3 regions of the Streptococcus thermophilus genome follow, and region 2 is predicted to be linked to each of the others. Evidence: predicted binding sites of a transcription regulator. Region 2 holds the regulator's gene; each other region holds the start of a gene.
What was found. The regulator Rex, encoded in region 2, represses fermentation and respiration genes when NADH is low (regulators of the CRP and FNR family bind a similar motif). The targets are predictions, from matches to a motif close to TTGTGAANTANTTCACAA.
Positions count from the first base shown of each region.

Region 1: a site for Rex is predicted at 2,237-2,254, ahead of pflB (formate C-acetyltransferase). Genes of this name have one in related genera too.
Region 3: a site for Rex is predicted at 2,037-2,054, ahead of E3C75_RS01295 (class II fructose-bisphosphate aldolase). Genes of this name have one in related genera too.

Region 1 covers NZ_CP038020.1:2,078,915-2,083,206, reverse strand. The annotation lists gene pflB (formate C-acetyltransferase) at 1-2,009, opposite strand, end outside; gene dinB (DNA polymerase IV) at 2,287-3,390, shown strand; gene E3C75_RS10890 (hypothetical protein) at 3,683-3,916, shown strand.
Region 2 covers NZ_CP038020.1:1,887,547-1,891,838, forward strand. The annotation lists gene E3C75_RS09880 (cysteine desulfurase family protein) at 1-733, shown strand, start outside; gene E3C75_RS09885 (DUF1831 domain-containing protein) at 735-1,082, shown strand; gene E3C75_RS09890 (redox-sensing transcriptional repressor Rex) at 1,226-1,885, shown strand; gene E3C75_RS09895 (gamma-glutamyl-gamma-aminobutyrate hydrolase family protein) at 1,878-2,573, shown strand; gene radC (RadC family protein) at 2,626-3,312, opposite strand; gene E3C75_RS09905 (DUF2142 domain-containing protein) at 3,491-4,292, opposite strand, start outside.
Region 3 covers NZ_CP038020.1:257,690-261,981, forward strand. The annotation lists partial or broken gene E3C75_RS01290 (ISL3 family transposase) at 1-914, shown strand, start outside; gene E3C75_RS01295 (class II fructose-bisphosphate aldolase) at 1,113-1,994, opposite strand; tRNA gene E3C75_RS01300 (tRNA-Leu) at 2,141-2,226, opposite strand; partial or broken gene E3C75_RS11430 (glutamate-cysteine ligase family protein) at 2,411-3,706, opposite strand; partial or broken gene E3C75_RS12225 (IS30 family transposase) at 3,860-4,292, shown strand, end outside.

The sequences.
Region 1 (4,292 bases), 190 kb from region 2:
GCGTATGAGAAGTCAAGGCTTGCAAGTGAGTTCAAGTTTTGCAACCAACCACCACGAGCTTTGTTAGATGGATTAGCACCTGGAGAGAAGAATTCAAGTTTAGAAAGGTTCACAGTACCATCTTCGTTAAGGTAAACACCTTTGTGGACCGGAGAGTTACCAGTTTGTTTAGAGTAAGCAACGTTAGAAGTGATTGTAAGAAGTGAAACTGTAGCTTCTGCATCTTTGTAGAGTTTGTGGCTACGAAGACGAGTAGTGTAAGCTTCAATCAACCATTCTGCCAATTCGTTTGAACGTGGGTCATCTTCACCCCAACGTGGGTATTCACCGATTGTTTCGTAGTCGTAGATGTAGCCATCTTCGTCACGGATTGTTTTAACTGTAGCGTATTTGATAGCTGCCAATGTATCAACAGTATTGGCAAAACCACAGATACCGAATCCCATGTTAGCACGTTGTTTAGTTGGCAAGAAGGCCATTTGGACAGCTTCGTAGTTGTACTTATCAGTCATGTAGTGGATGATGTTAAGGGCATCTACGTAAGTGTCAGTCAACCAGTCAAGAGATTTTTCTAAGTTAGCTTTAATAGTGTCAAAGTCAAGAACTTCATCACGGACTGGATCGATGTCAAATACTTTGTAGTCTTTATGAACATCGTCGTAACCACCGTTCAAACCAGTAAGAAGGGCTTTAAGAACGTTAACACGAGCACCAAAGTATTGGATGTTGTGACGTTGTTCTTCATTTTCTGGGTCAAGTGGTGATACACAACATGAGATACATGACATTTCACCATAACCGTCTTTAGCCATTGTTGTCACACCTTCGTATTGGATTGAAGAGTGTTTGTGTGACATTTTCATACAGTAGCGACGGAATGGATATGGCAATTTGTCAGTCCAGAGAACTGTCAAGTTTGGTTCTGGAGCGTTACCAATATTATCAAGTGTGTTCAAGAAACGGTAGTCCATTTTAGTAACACGGTGACGTCCGTCAGCACCCATACCAGCCATAGAAGTTGTGATGAATGTTGGGTCACCTGAGTAAAGTTCGTCGTAAGCTTTTGTACGTGCGAATTTTACAGTACGAAGTTTCAAGACAAAATCATCAACGAATTCTTGGATTTCTGATTCAGTGTAAGTACCACGAGCAAGGTCACGTTCTGAATATATGTCAAGGACGATTGGCACACGACCAAGTGAAGTAGCCGCACCATTGATAACACGACATACAGCCATAAAAGCAATGTTTGTCCATTGGATAGCTTCTTTAGTATCGAAGGCTGGACGACGAACATCTACACCGTAAAGGTCACCAAGGCGAACAACATCTTGAAGTGCTTGGTATTGAAGGTTAACTTCTTCACGAAGACGAATAGTTTCTTCGTTGATTTCTTCGATAGAGTTCCAGTCGTTTACTTTTTCTTGCATCAAGAAGTCAGCACCGTAAAGAGCAAGGCGAGCATAAACACCGATGATACGTCCACGAGAGTAAGCATCTGGAAGTCCAGTTACAGTGTGTGCGTGACGTGCACGACGGATATTTGATGTATAAGCACGGAAGATACCGTCATTTACTGTAGTTACATGTTTTGTAAAAATTTCGTGAACAGCTGGATCAGGTTCATAGCCATGTTCCTTGAGAGCTGTTTCTGCCATACGAATTCCGCCTTTTGGCATGAAATTCAATTTGAATAACTCATCATTTTGAATACCGTAGATTAGTTCGTCGTCTTTTGAAATATAGCCGGCAGGAATATCTGCAATTGATGTCGGACGAGTATCCATTGGGAAACGAGTTTCTTCGTAGTGAGCTTTAGTTTCTTCAATGATTTTTTTGATTTTAAGTGAGCGTTCAGTTGGTCCTGCAAGGAAGCTTTCATCACCATCATATGGTGTGTAGTTTGCTTGTACGAAGCGAGACACACTTGCTTTTTCTTTCCAGTCAGTTCCTTTAAAGCCTTCCCACGCTTTTTCAAAAACATCTGTGTTAGTTTTAACCGTTGCCATAGTTTGGATCTCCTATAGTACTTTCTAGAGAATGTAACAAAATCATCTGTTACATTCTCTAGAAGTATTATATCATACAGTAACCGCTTACATAACTTTAAAACTCCGTTTTTAGAGACATTCTTTTATAATACAGTTTTGAAAACAATAAATCTGTATTATAAATTTCTATTTTTTGATAGATTTTGGTATCATAAGGGGAGAATGCTTTGTAGTCCTAAAGTTTTATGTGAAAAGCTTTACAATGAGATAAATCTGAGAAAGGAGGCAGGGAGCCATGTTAGAGTTTCCTCTAATAAATGATACCAGTCGGAAAATCATCCATATTGACATGGACGCCTTTTTTGCTCAGGTTGAGATGAGGGATGACCCCAGTCTTAAGGAAAAGCCAGTTATTATCGGTCACGATCCTAGAAAAACAGGGGGACGTGGTGTGGTATCAACCTGTAATTACGAGGCTAGAAAATATGGTGTCCATTCAGCCATGTCTTCTAAGGAAGCCTATGAACGTTGTCCTAACGCTGTCTTTATCTCAGGAAATTATAGCCATTACCGAGAGGTAGGGATGCAAATTCGCGAGATTTTTAAACGCTATACCGACTTGGTTGAGCCTATGTCTATCGATGAAGCCTATCTTGATGTGACGATAAATAAGCTTGGTATCAAATCAGCGGTTAAGGTAGCCAAGTTTATCCAGTATGATATCTGGCAGGAACTCCATCTGACTTGTTCAGCAGGCGTTTCCTATAATAAATTTATCGCCAAACTCGCCTCTGATTTTCAAAAGCCTGCTGGTTTGACGGTGGTATTGCCAGAGGAAGCTCAGGACTTTTTGGAAAAGCTACCCATTGAAAAGTTTCATGGGGTAGGTAAAAAGTCAGTTGAACGTCTTCATGACATGGACATCTACACCGGTGCCGATCTTCTGAAAATTTCTGAGACAACCTTAATAGACCGCTTTGGACGTTTTGGCTTTGACCTCTTTCGCAAGGCTAGAGGCATTTCCAATAGCCCAGTAAAGCCTAATCGTGTCCGTAAATCTATCGGAAGTGAGCGAACCTATGGTAAGCTCCTGTATAATGAAGATGACATCAAGGCTGAGTTGACTAAAAATGCTAAACGGGTAGCGGAAAGCGCCCAGAAAGCTAAAAAAGTCGGTCGTATCATTGTCATCAAGGTTCGTTATTCGGACTTCTCAACCCTAACCAAACGTATGACCTTGGACAAATCAACCCAGGATTTTGACACCATCGATAGGATTTCTCATAGTATTTTTGATCAGCTGGAGGAAAATAGTAGTGGCGTTCGCCTGCTTGGTGTTACGCTGACAGGTTTGGAAGACCAAGAAGGTAGACAGTTAGACTTAGACGATTTGGCGTGATTCGTGATTATATAATAGTAGAGTTTTGACTTTTTGCGTTGCTAGTTGACCTTAAAGCATCATTAGACCTGTGCTATCTTAATTAGTAAGTAATAGAAATGAGATAATAAAAGTAATGAAAAAGTTTTTACGTATCTGGGCTTGATTTTAGCAACATGCTTGGTTCTTGTAGCCTGTGCTTCAAATAAGTCAGCTGAAAAGAAAAAACGAATCAACTTCGACATAACGTGTCAAGGCTAATACTAAGACACCAACTCAAGTGTTTTCAAAGTTTCTCAGGGTAAGCCGTAATATGATTGGCAAGATTCAGGACTATAAACTGAAGGAAGTGAAAGTCAAGAAAGATGAAGCAACAGTGACTTTTACTTCACTCTCTGTTAGTTTCCATGGTGCTGAAGCTGCTGTTCGTACTCTCCTTATGAGTCCCTATGGTATTAATATTGACAAGTTGAAGTACTGGAACCAATCTGATAAGAGTAATGATGAAAAGGGTAAGGGCAAAGATCTCACAACAAAGTTCCTTTAGTGTGAAAACTTTAACGGTGATTTAACGCAATTTAAGGATATTGATAAAGAATTGTTCTGTATACCTTTGACAGGTTCAGATAATTTGGAAAGGAACTTCAATTTATCGAAGATAATGGGGTCAACTGGACTATCTCTACAAAAAATTATAAAGAACTTGTCGAGGATCTGGTTGACCATGCTGAATCAGGAAATAAAGCCGTTTATGCTGAACGTATCCATAAGGATTTGTCAGACTATCAACCTGAACATAGTAGCGACTCAAGTAATAAGTTATCGGGTAAGGACAAGTAGTGTGGATAATAGATTATTTTTAGTTATTTTCTCTCTTAGGATTATATAGGAGTGATAAGATGATAGTATTTTACATGAATATT
Region 2 (4,292 bases):
AGCCCAACAGATTGCTGAGGCCTTACGTGACGATACTATTCTGGTTTCTGTCATGTATGCCAATAATGAAACTGGTCAGTTACTTCCTATTAAGGAAATTGGTGACCTGCTCACCAACCACCAGGCTGCTTTCCACGTGGATGCTGTTCAGGTTGCAGGAAAACTTCCAATTCACCCAGAAGAACTCGGTGTCGATTTTCTCTCAATCAGTGCTCATAAATTTCATGGACCTAAAGGTGTCGGCCTGCTCTATCATAATGATTTGCACTTTGACAACCTACTCCACGGTGGTGAACAAGAGGAAAAGCGTCGTGCCAGCACTGAAAATCTTGTCGGTATTGCAGGCATGACCGCAGCTTACAAACAAGCTAGTAAGAACTACCAAGACAATTACAAGCATGTTGAAACGATCCGTCAGGTGTTCCTTAATTCTCTCACTGTTCCTTACGAGATTAACAGCGTAGGACCCAGTCTACCTCACGTTATCAACATTAGTTTTTCTGGCAAGGAAAATGGACCTCTCTTAACCCTGTTAGACTTGGCTGGATTTGCTGTCTCAACTGGATCTGCTTGTACTGCTGGAACTGTTGACCCAAGCCACGTCATCCAATCCCTATATGGCAAGGATTCTGACAAGCTTAAAACAGCTATCCGCGTTAGTTTATCAGAGGAAAACACTGCTGAAGAACTTCAGGCCCTAGCAGAAAAACTTAATCAAATCATAGGAGACTAAGATGGCATTTGAAAAAAGCATCCATTTGGCTGACTGTAAATACCGTTACACCATCAGCTCTAATGTCAAAAAATTCACCCTTCGTGATACAACTTTTGTACAAAATAAAATTGGAAACTACGAGTTACACCGTCTACTCGAAAAAGTGCCTAACTCAGGTGAAGGTTTCCCACTAAAGATCACTATTAACAAAGATTTGACAGGTTTCAAATTGTCAATCACAGACAAATCTGGCCTTCGTAACATTAATATCTTTAAAAATGAAGACCACCATATCTTACAAGAAAAATTCTACTTCTTGATGCAGAGTTTAGTAGACCGTCAAGTTTTTGAGCAAGAAGAGGTCTAAACCATTTTTAGATATATAAATAACCTATCCTAGTGATAGGTTATTTATATCGCATCATTTATACTATTTTGTTGCAATCTTCACAAACCTTTCCTAAAATAATATAAGTGAATCATATTAATTCAAGAAGGGAAATGCGATCAATGACATATGAGAAAAACATTCCAAACGCTACTGCTAAACGTCTCTCTCTCTATTATCGAATATTCAAACGATTCCATCGTGAAAATATCGTCAAAACAAGTTCCAAACAAATTGCTGAAGCAATTGGAATTGATCCTGCTACAGTGCGTCGTGACTTCTCCTATTTTGGTGAGTTAGGTCGTCGTGGTTTTGGTTATGACGTTAGTAAGCTGATGACATTTTTCGCAGAACTCCTTAATGATAATGCGACAACTAAGGTGGTCCTTGTAGGAGTAGGAAATATCGGACGTGCTCTTCTTCACTACCGTTTTCAAGAACGTAACCGCATGCAGCTGGTTATGGCTTTTGATACAGACGATAACGAACTGGTAGGAAGCCAGACTGAAGACAATATTCCTATCTATGGTATCTCTCAAATCAAGGACAAGATTGCCCAGGAAGATATCAAAACGGCCATCCTGACAGTGCCATCAGTCAAGGCACAGGAGGTGGCTGAGCTTTTAGTTGATGCTGGAATTGAAGGCATTCTCTGCTTCTCTCCAGTCAACCTCAATCTTCCACGCCACGTGGTGGTCCAATATGTAGACTTGACTAGCGAACTACAAACCCTACTCTATTTCATGAAAGAAGAGGAAAAATCAAGGAGAAACAATGACTAAACCAATTATCGGAATCACAGCCAATGTAAGACCTAATCCAGCCCATAAAGACATCAAATGGTCCTATGCCCCATCTGGCTTTGTAGAAGGAGTTCAAAGAGCCGGTGGCTTAGCAATCCTACTACCCGTATCCGAACCTTCGGAGGCTAAAACCTATATTTCCATGATTGACAAGCTTATCCTCATCGGTGGACAAAACGTTGACCCTAAATTCTACAACGAAGAGAACCATGCCAGTGAAGATGACTTCTTCCTCGAACGGGATATCTTTGAAATGGCACTCATTGAGGAAGCCACTAAGCAGAAGAAACCCATCTTTTCAATCTGTCGTGGAACCCAACTCATGAACGTCGCACTAGGTGGTAGCCTCCATCAAGATATTGAGCATCACTGGCAGGACAAGCCTTCTGATTACCTCTACCATAAGATTATTGTTGATGAGAACAGTGAGTTGGCTGAAATCTACGGACGTGAAACCTCTATCAACTCTTTCCACCATCAAAGTATCAAACACTTGGCCCCTGACCTCCGTGTTATTGCGCGTGACTCTGAGGATAATACTGTCGAAGCTGTTGAATCAAACACACCAGATCTTCGTTACCTTGGTGTTCAGTGGCATCCAGAACTTCTCCTACACAAACGTGAAGAAGACCTCAAACTCTTTGAATACGTTGTAAACGAACTTTAAAAGCAACTGATACTGCACTCAGTTGCTTTTCTTGTGTCTTTATAGACCCTACTTAAAGTTCAAAATCCTCCCTCTCCTCACGAAAGGAATAATAAGTTGATTTTCCAACAATAAGATGGTCAAGAAGACAAATTCCCAAGTCGTCACAGGACCTCTTAATCTTTTGAGTAAAATCAATATCATTGCGACTAGGATAGGCTTCCCCCGAAGGATGATTGTGGACCACAATCAAGGAAGTTGCCATCAGATGACAAGCATAATGCAAAATCTCACGCGGCTCGGCAATCGAACGGCGAACCCCACCAATAAAGACCGTCTTTTGCTGAATAATACGGTTCTGCGTATCAAGGTAGATGGCCACCAGATGCTCCTGAGGCTTGTCACCAATATCTAACATCATACGACGAGCCACCTGCTGACTGGACATTATCTGCTCGGAACGAGCCAACTCAGCCTTCTCAATCCTCTTAGCCAACTCCACCATAGCCTTCAGCTCAATGGATTTCACACGCCCAATACCAGGAATTTTTTGAAGCTCATTCAAGGACAAGCGAGACAAATCCGCCAAACTCGTCATTCCTTTTAAAATACGGTTGGCCATGGATAGGACCGACTCAGACCTCGTCCCCGTTCGCAGCACTATCGCCAACAGTTCCTGGTCAGACAAGACCTCTGCACCCTTTTGTAAGAGACGCTCACGAGGCAAAAGCCCCGACTCCTCAGCTACAATACTATACATAAGAAAAAACCTCCTACTTACTTATTCGTAAGTGGGAGGGGAAGTTACACAGCTGATGATTTTTTCTTTGACCAAACTCTGAAACAACAAAAGAAGAAAAACATTTTCTGATTTATTGACTTCCTTCTATCTGTATTGGGAGAGCTTCGATTATACCTCAAACAAAGATAAATTATGTCTATAACTGAGTATATATGCCGATACTTATAGTTAGGATATTTAGATACACTAACAAATATTGTAAAGTACTTTCAAAATTTAAGTTTTCACTCGTAACAGTTTCAGCAATGCCGAATAATTTTCTAAACCAGGAGCCACAATAAAGTGGCATGAACATAAGGATAAAATAATAATAACGGCCTTGAACGCCACCAACAATAATATCTCCTTTATGGTATACTCTAGGATCTCCAGATATGGCAATCACTATCAGAGAAGCAATTGCTATAAGCAAAATAAGGCTAAAATATTTAAAGAATTTTGGAAGTTCAATCTTATTTCTCATTACAACAATAAATAAGAGTAAAAAGAATATTATTGTTGATATAGCAATTAAAAATGCTGATGGTTCTTTGACGTATTTTAATGGCTCAGAAACAAAGTCATTAATAATACCATACGGTGCTTGGAATAAAGTTCTAATTAAAGGCAAAGGATGGGTTATAAAATAGTAAATTCCCGGTCCATTTCCTGAAAGGGCACCTTTAGAAGGAAATAACTTAATTATTCCAGCATAAATAAATGAGACTAATAAATTCAAAAAGAACAAAATTGAACTTAAAATTCTCACCGATTTATTCTCGTAGTATTTATTAGGTAAAACGGAGAATAGACTGCCAATTAGTACAAACGGAAATTTTGAAAATGAAAAAAGCAAGGTTGAACATTGAAAAGCGATTGCATACCTTCTATCAATTTTATGGCTTCCACTAAGAACATTTGTTAGTAAAGCAAGACTAAACATGCTCGCACCAAAATAC
Region 3 (4,292 bases), 470 kb from region 2:
ACTCCTAACTGAGAAAGTGTCACTAACTGATATTGCAAGAAGACTTCGCGTGTCGACGTCCACTGTCTATCGTAAGCTTGATCAGTTTACTTTCAAGGAACATTATGACAAACTCCCTGCTGTTATGTCCTGGGATGAGTTTGGGTTCAAGAAAGGGGAGTTGGCTTTTGTGGCTCAAAACTATGAGACAAACCGACTCATAACCATCCTTGATAATCGCCGTCAAACTACTATACGAAACTACTTTTTGAAGTATCCATTGGAAATCCGACAACAGGTACAATTTATCACGATGGATATGTCTGGAGCTTATATTCCACTGGCTCGCAAACTCTTTCCTAACGCCAAAATCGTTCCTGATCGATTTCACATTATCCAGCACCTTGGACGTGCCTTTTTAAAGACAAGAATTGCCATTATGAACCAGTTTAATAAGAATTCACTACCTTATTGAGATTTAAAAAATCACTGGCGACTTTTTCAAAAGGACATCCGTAAACTATCTCTCAACTCTTTTTATTCAAAGACTTTCCGCCAAACTTTAGCACCACATGAAGTTGTTGCGAAGACACTAGTCTTTTCAAAAGAGCTTACTGACTACTATACACTTTATCAGCTTTTGCTTTTTCACTTTCAGGAGAAGAGAGTATATGAGTTCTTTGAACTGATAGAGGAAAATAGGAGCAAGGTCAATCATTATTTTCAAACTGTCTTTAGGACTTTTCTTAGACACAAGCAATACATCAAAAACGCACTAGAAACGGACTATTCAAACGCGAAACTTGAAGCGACTAATAAGTTGATCAAAGACATCAAACGTTTGGGCTTCGGTTTTAGAAACTTTATCAACTTTAAGAAGCGTGTCTTCATCACACTGAACATACATAAAAAAGGACCTATCCGGTCCTCTCTAGATGTTAGCTTTTCGTCACCCACTACAGTTGACAAAGAGCCATTTAATAATGTTTCAAACAAAATTACGCTTTATTTGCGCTATATGGTGGAACGAAATTCTCACAAAATAGCACTTCTGGGGCAAATCGGGGGCAAAATGACTGTAAAAAGGTCTGCCCATGCGGACAAACCTTGATTTAATCACGTTTTAGCAGTAATTAAGCTTTGTTTGCTGAACCAAATACATCGATACGTTCTTCAACAGCTTCTGTAATAGCATCGAAACCTGGTTTCAAGAATTTACGTGGGTCGAAGAGTTTCTTCTTGTCGTATTCTGCTTCATTTGCTTCGTATTCAGCAACAAATTTACGTGTTGCGTTAGCAAATGCGATTTGACATTCTGTGTTAACGTTAACTTTAGCAACACCAAGTTTGATAGCTTCTTGGATTTGATCATCAGGAATACCTGATCCACCGTGCAATACGATTGGGAAACCTGGTACAGCTTCTGTCAATTTTTGCAAGTGGTCAAGGTCAAGACCTTCCCAGTTTTCTGGGTAAGGACCGTGGATGTTACCGATACCTGCAGCCAAGAAGTCAACACCAGTTGCAACCATAGCTTTAGCATCTTCGATTGGTGCCAATTCACCTCTACCGACGATACCGTCTTCTTCACCACCGATAGTACCAACTTCAGCTTCAACTGAGATACCTTTAGCGTGTGCTTTTTCTACAACTTCTTTCGCCAATTTAAGGTTTTCTTCAATTGGAAGGTGTGAACCATCAAACATGATTGAAGTGTAACCAACTTCGATACACTCAAGAGCATCATCGTAGTGACCGTGATCAAGGTGAATAGCAACTGGTACAGTGATACCCATTGATTCAACCAATTCTTCGATAAGAGCTTTACACAATTTGTAACCACCCATGTACTTAGCTGCACCCATAGAAGTTTGGATAAGTACTGGAGCTTTTTTAGCTTCTGCTGCACGCAAGATAGCTTGAGTCCACTCAAGGTTATTTGTGTTAAATCCACCAACTGCATAACCATTGTCACGAGCTGCTTGAACAAATTTTTCTGCTGAAACGATTGCCATTATAAAGGCCTCCTATATTTTTTTGGGTTTGAACCCGTTTACATGTTTATTTTATCACAATTAGACTCAAAAAACTAGTTTTTCTATGATTTGTAAGCGTTTTGATTTTTTTAATATAAAAAAACCAGTCTCTTAACTGGTTACTATGCGGAAAGAGGGACTTGAACCCTCACGACCTAAAGCGGTCACAGGATCCTTAGTCCTGCGCGTCTGCCAATTCCGCCATTTCCGCTAACAACATTAGTTATTATATCAAGTTTGACAATCAATGTCAATACTTTTTTGAAAGTTTTTTGAAACTCTCTTTTGTCTCTTTCGAAACAACTATCATATAATACCATTTATTGTATGCTATTGTCAATAAGCTTTTTGACTTTTTTAGCTTTTCCGAAACATTACATTTATACTATCTGGAGTTAGTCTAAACAATTTTTCAAAGCAGCTAATCTTTCTTGAAGAGGAGCTAAGTAAACTTCTTCTCCAAAGCCACGATTTTTGAGCCCATCCTCTGCACAAGTTAGCAGAGTCTCTGTCAAAGGCAAGATCAATTTTAAATCAGTCTTTGAGATTTTCTTTTTCGAAAACAAGCAACGAATTTTAGGATAATCATAATCAAAAACTTCAAATAAAGATGTGCCTTTTAAAATACTTTCTAGTGCCTCTAAGTTAACTAAAAGTCCAAGATGAAGGGCTGCTGGTGCAAAAGTCGCTGAGAAAGGCTGAGTACAAACACTTCGAAACTCAACGGTTCCCCTAGTCGTTAAATCTTGAAATTGATAAGAACGATGCGTTTGAAAGTCGTCCTCACTCGGCTGAATTGAAACTTCTTTACCATGAATAGACCAGGCTTGAATAGCTGGTTTATTCAAGTAGTCTTTAGCACGAATAGGTTCAAAATAGTAAGTCACTTCACCCCTCGTAGCTGTAAAAATTGCAGTCTCGGATAGATAAGAAAAATAGTCATCTTCGTTTTCAAACACCTTCGGAAATACCCCCCGCATTTTCCTCAAACACACCATGCATGGAATTCTCCCAGAAAACATCACGTGAAAGCGCAAGATCCCAATCAGAACCCCAAAATTAATAGTTTGCCAATAATACCGCCTTGGGTCCCTCTATTTGATTAAAAGCATTTAGAACTCTCGAATAGGATGTTTTTGAGATATCTAACTGTACCTGACTTCCACAGATAAAAGAGCCATATTCAGGATAATCGTGAAAGAAAGGATCATTCTTTGCTTTAGAGAGCTCAAGAAAATTCATAAGCATCTTATAACGAGGAGATTTAACAGGCCTATTATCATTTTTTGCCAGTTTGGATTTACGCCCCATCCTTGCAACTCATGATTATGGTCACGAAGATACGGTTGAATCATACTGAGGTAAGTGCCTAGACGTTCCTCAACTTCAGCAATGCGGCTAGCCTTTGCAAAAGCAAATTCAATTATATTGTATGAGACCTCAAAAAGAATCATATCACCAGAAACCTGATCAATAAGCTGAATAGGATTATTATCAGAATCAAACTTATCCGCATGAAAATCAAAATTATTTAGAAGATAGATGAATAACTATTTCGATAGAGAAACATCAGTAGCATTCACACTCAAATTAACTACAGGGTATTCCAACTCGATTTCAACAAATAGTTCAGGATGATCTTTGATTGGCTTATAGTACCTTTGTTTAAGCAGCTCCTTGGCTCTTGTCACAATAAAATCCCCCATGTAAAAATAAGTTTTTTCCATTATATCAAAATATTCAGACCATTTATAGTTTGAATATACAATATAAGTGCACAATAAAAACTCATAAGATTTTCTAGTAAAATAGAATTGAACGAACTAGTTACGAAAGGAAGTCTTATGAGCTACCATCACTTTACCATAGAAGAGCGTGAAAGTATTCTCGTTTACCGTACGCAAGGCCTAAATTTGTCTCAAATTGCTAAGTTACTTCATCGTTATCCCTCTAGTATTAGTCGTGAGTGAAAGCGACATCTAAGAGAAGGAAACTATTCTCCATGTTATGCACAGAAATCCTACTATATTGCTAAATCACACTGTAGGCGGAAACGGATACTTGAAATAGATCGCAATTTAAGCAATACCGTCCGTCAAACATCTATTTCTCGAGTATCAATGGTCTCCTGAAGAAATAGAAGGTCGGTTGAGATTAGAGTATGGAAAAGCTGTTATTAGTTATCAAACAAGTTATAGAGCCATTTACAAAGGACATTTTGATAACAACTCACTATCTCATGGTCCTCGTGGTGTCATTCGCAAGCTCCGCCATCGT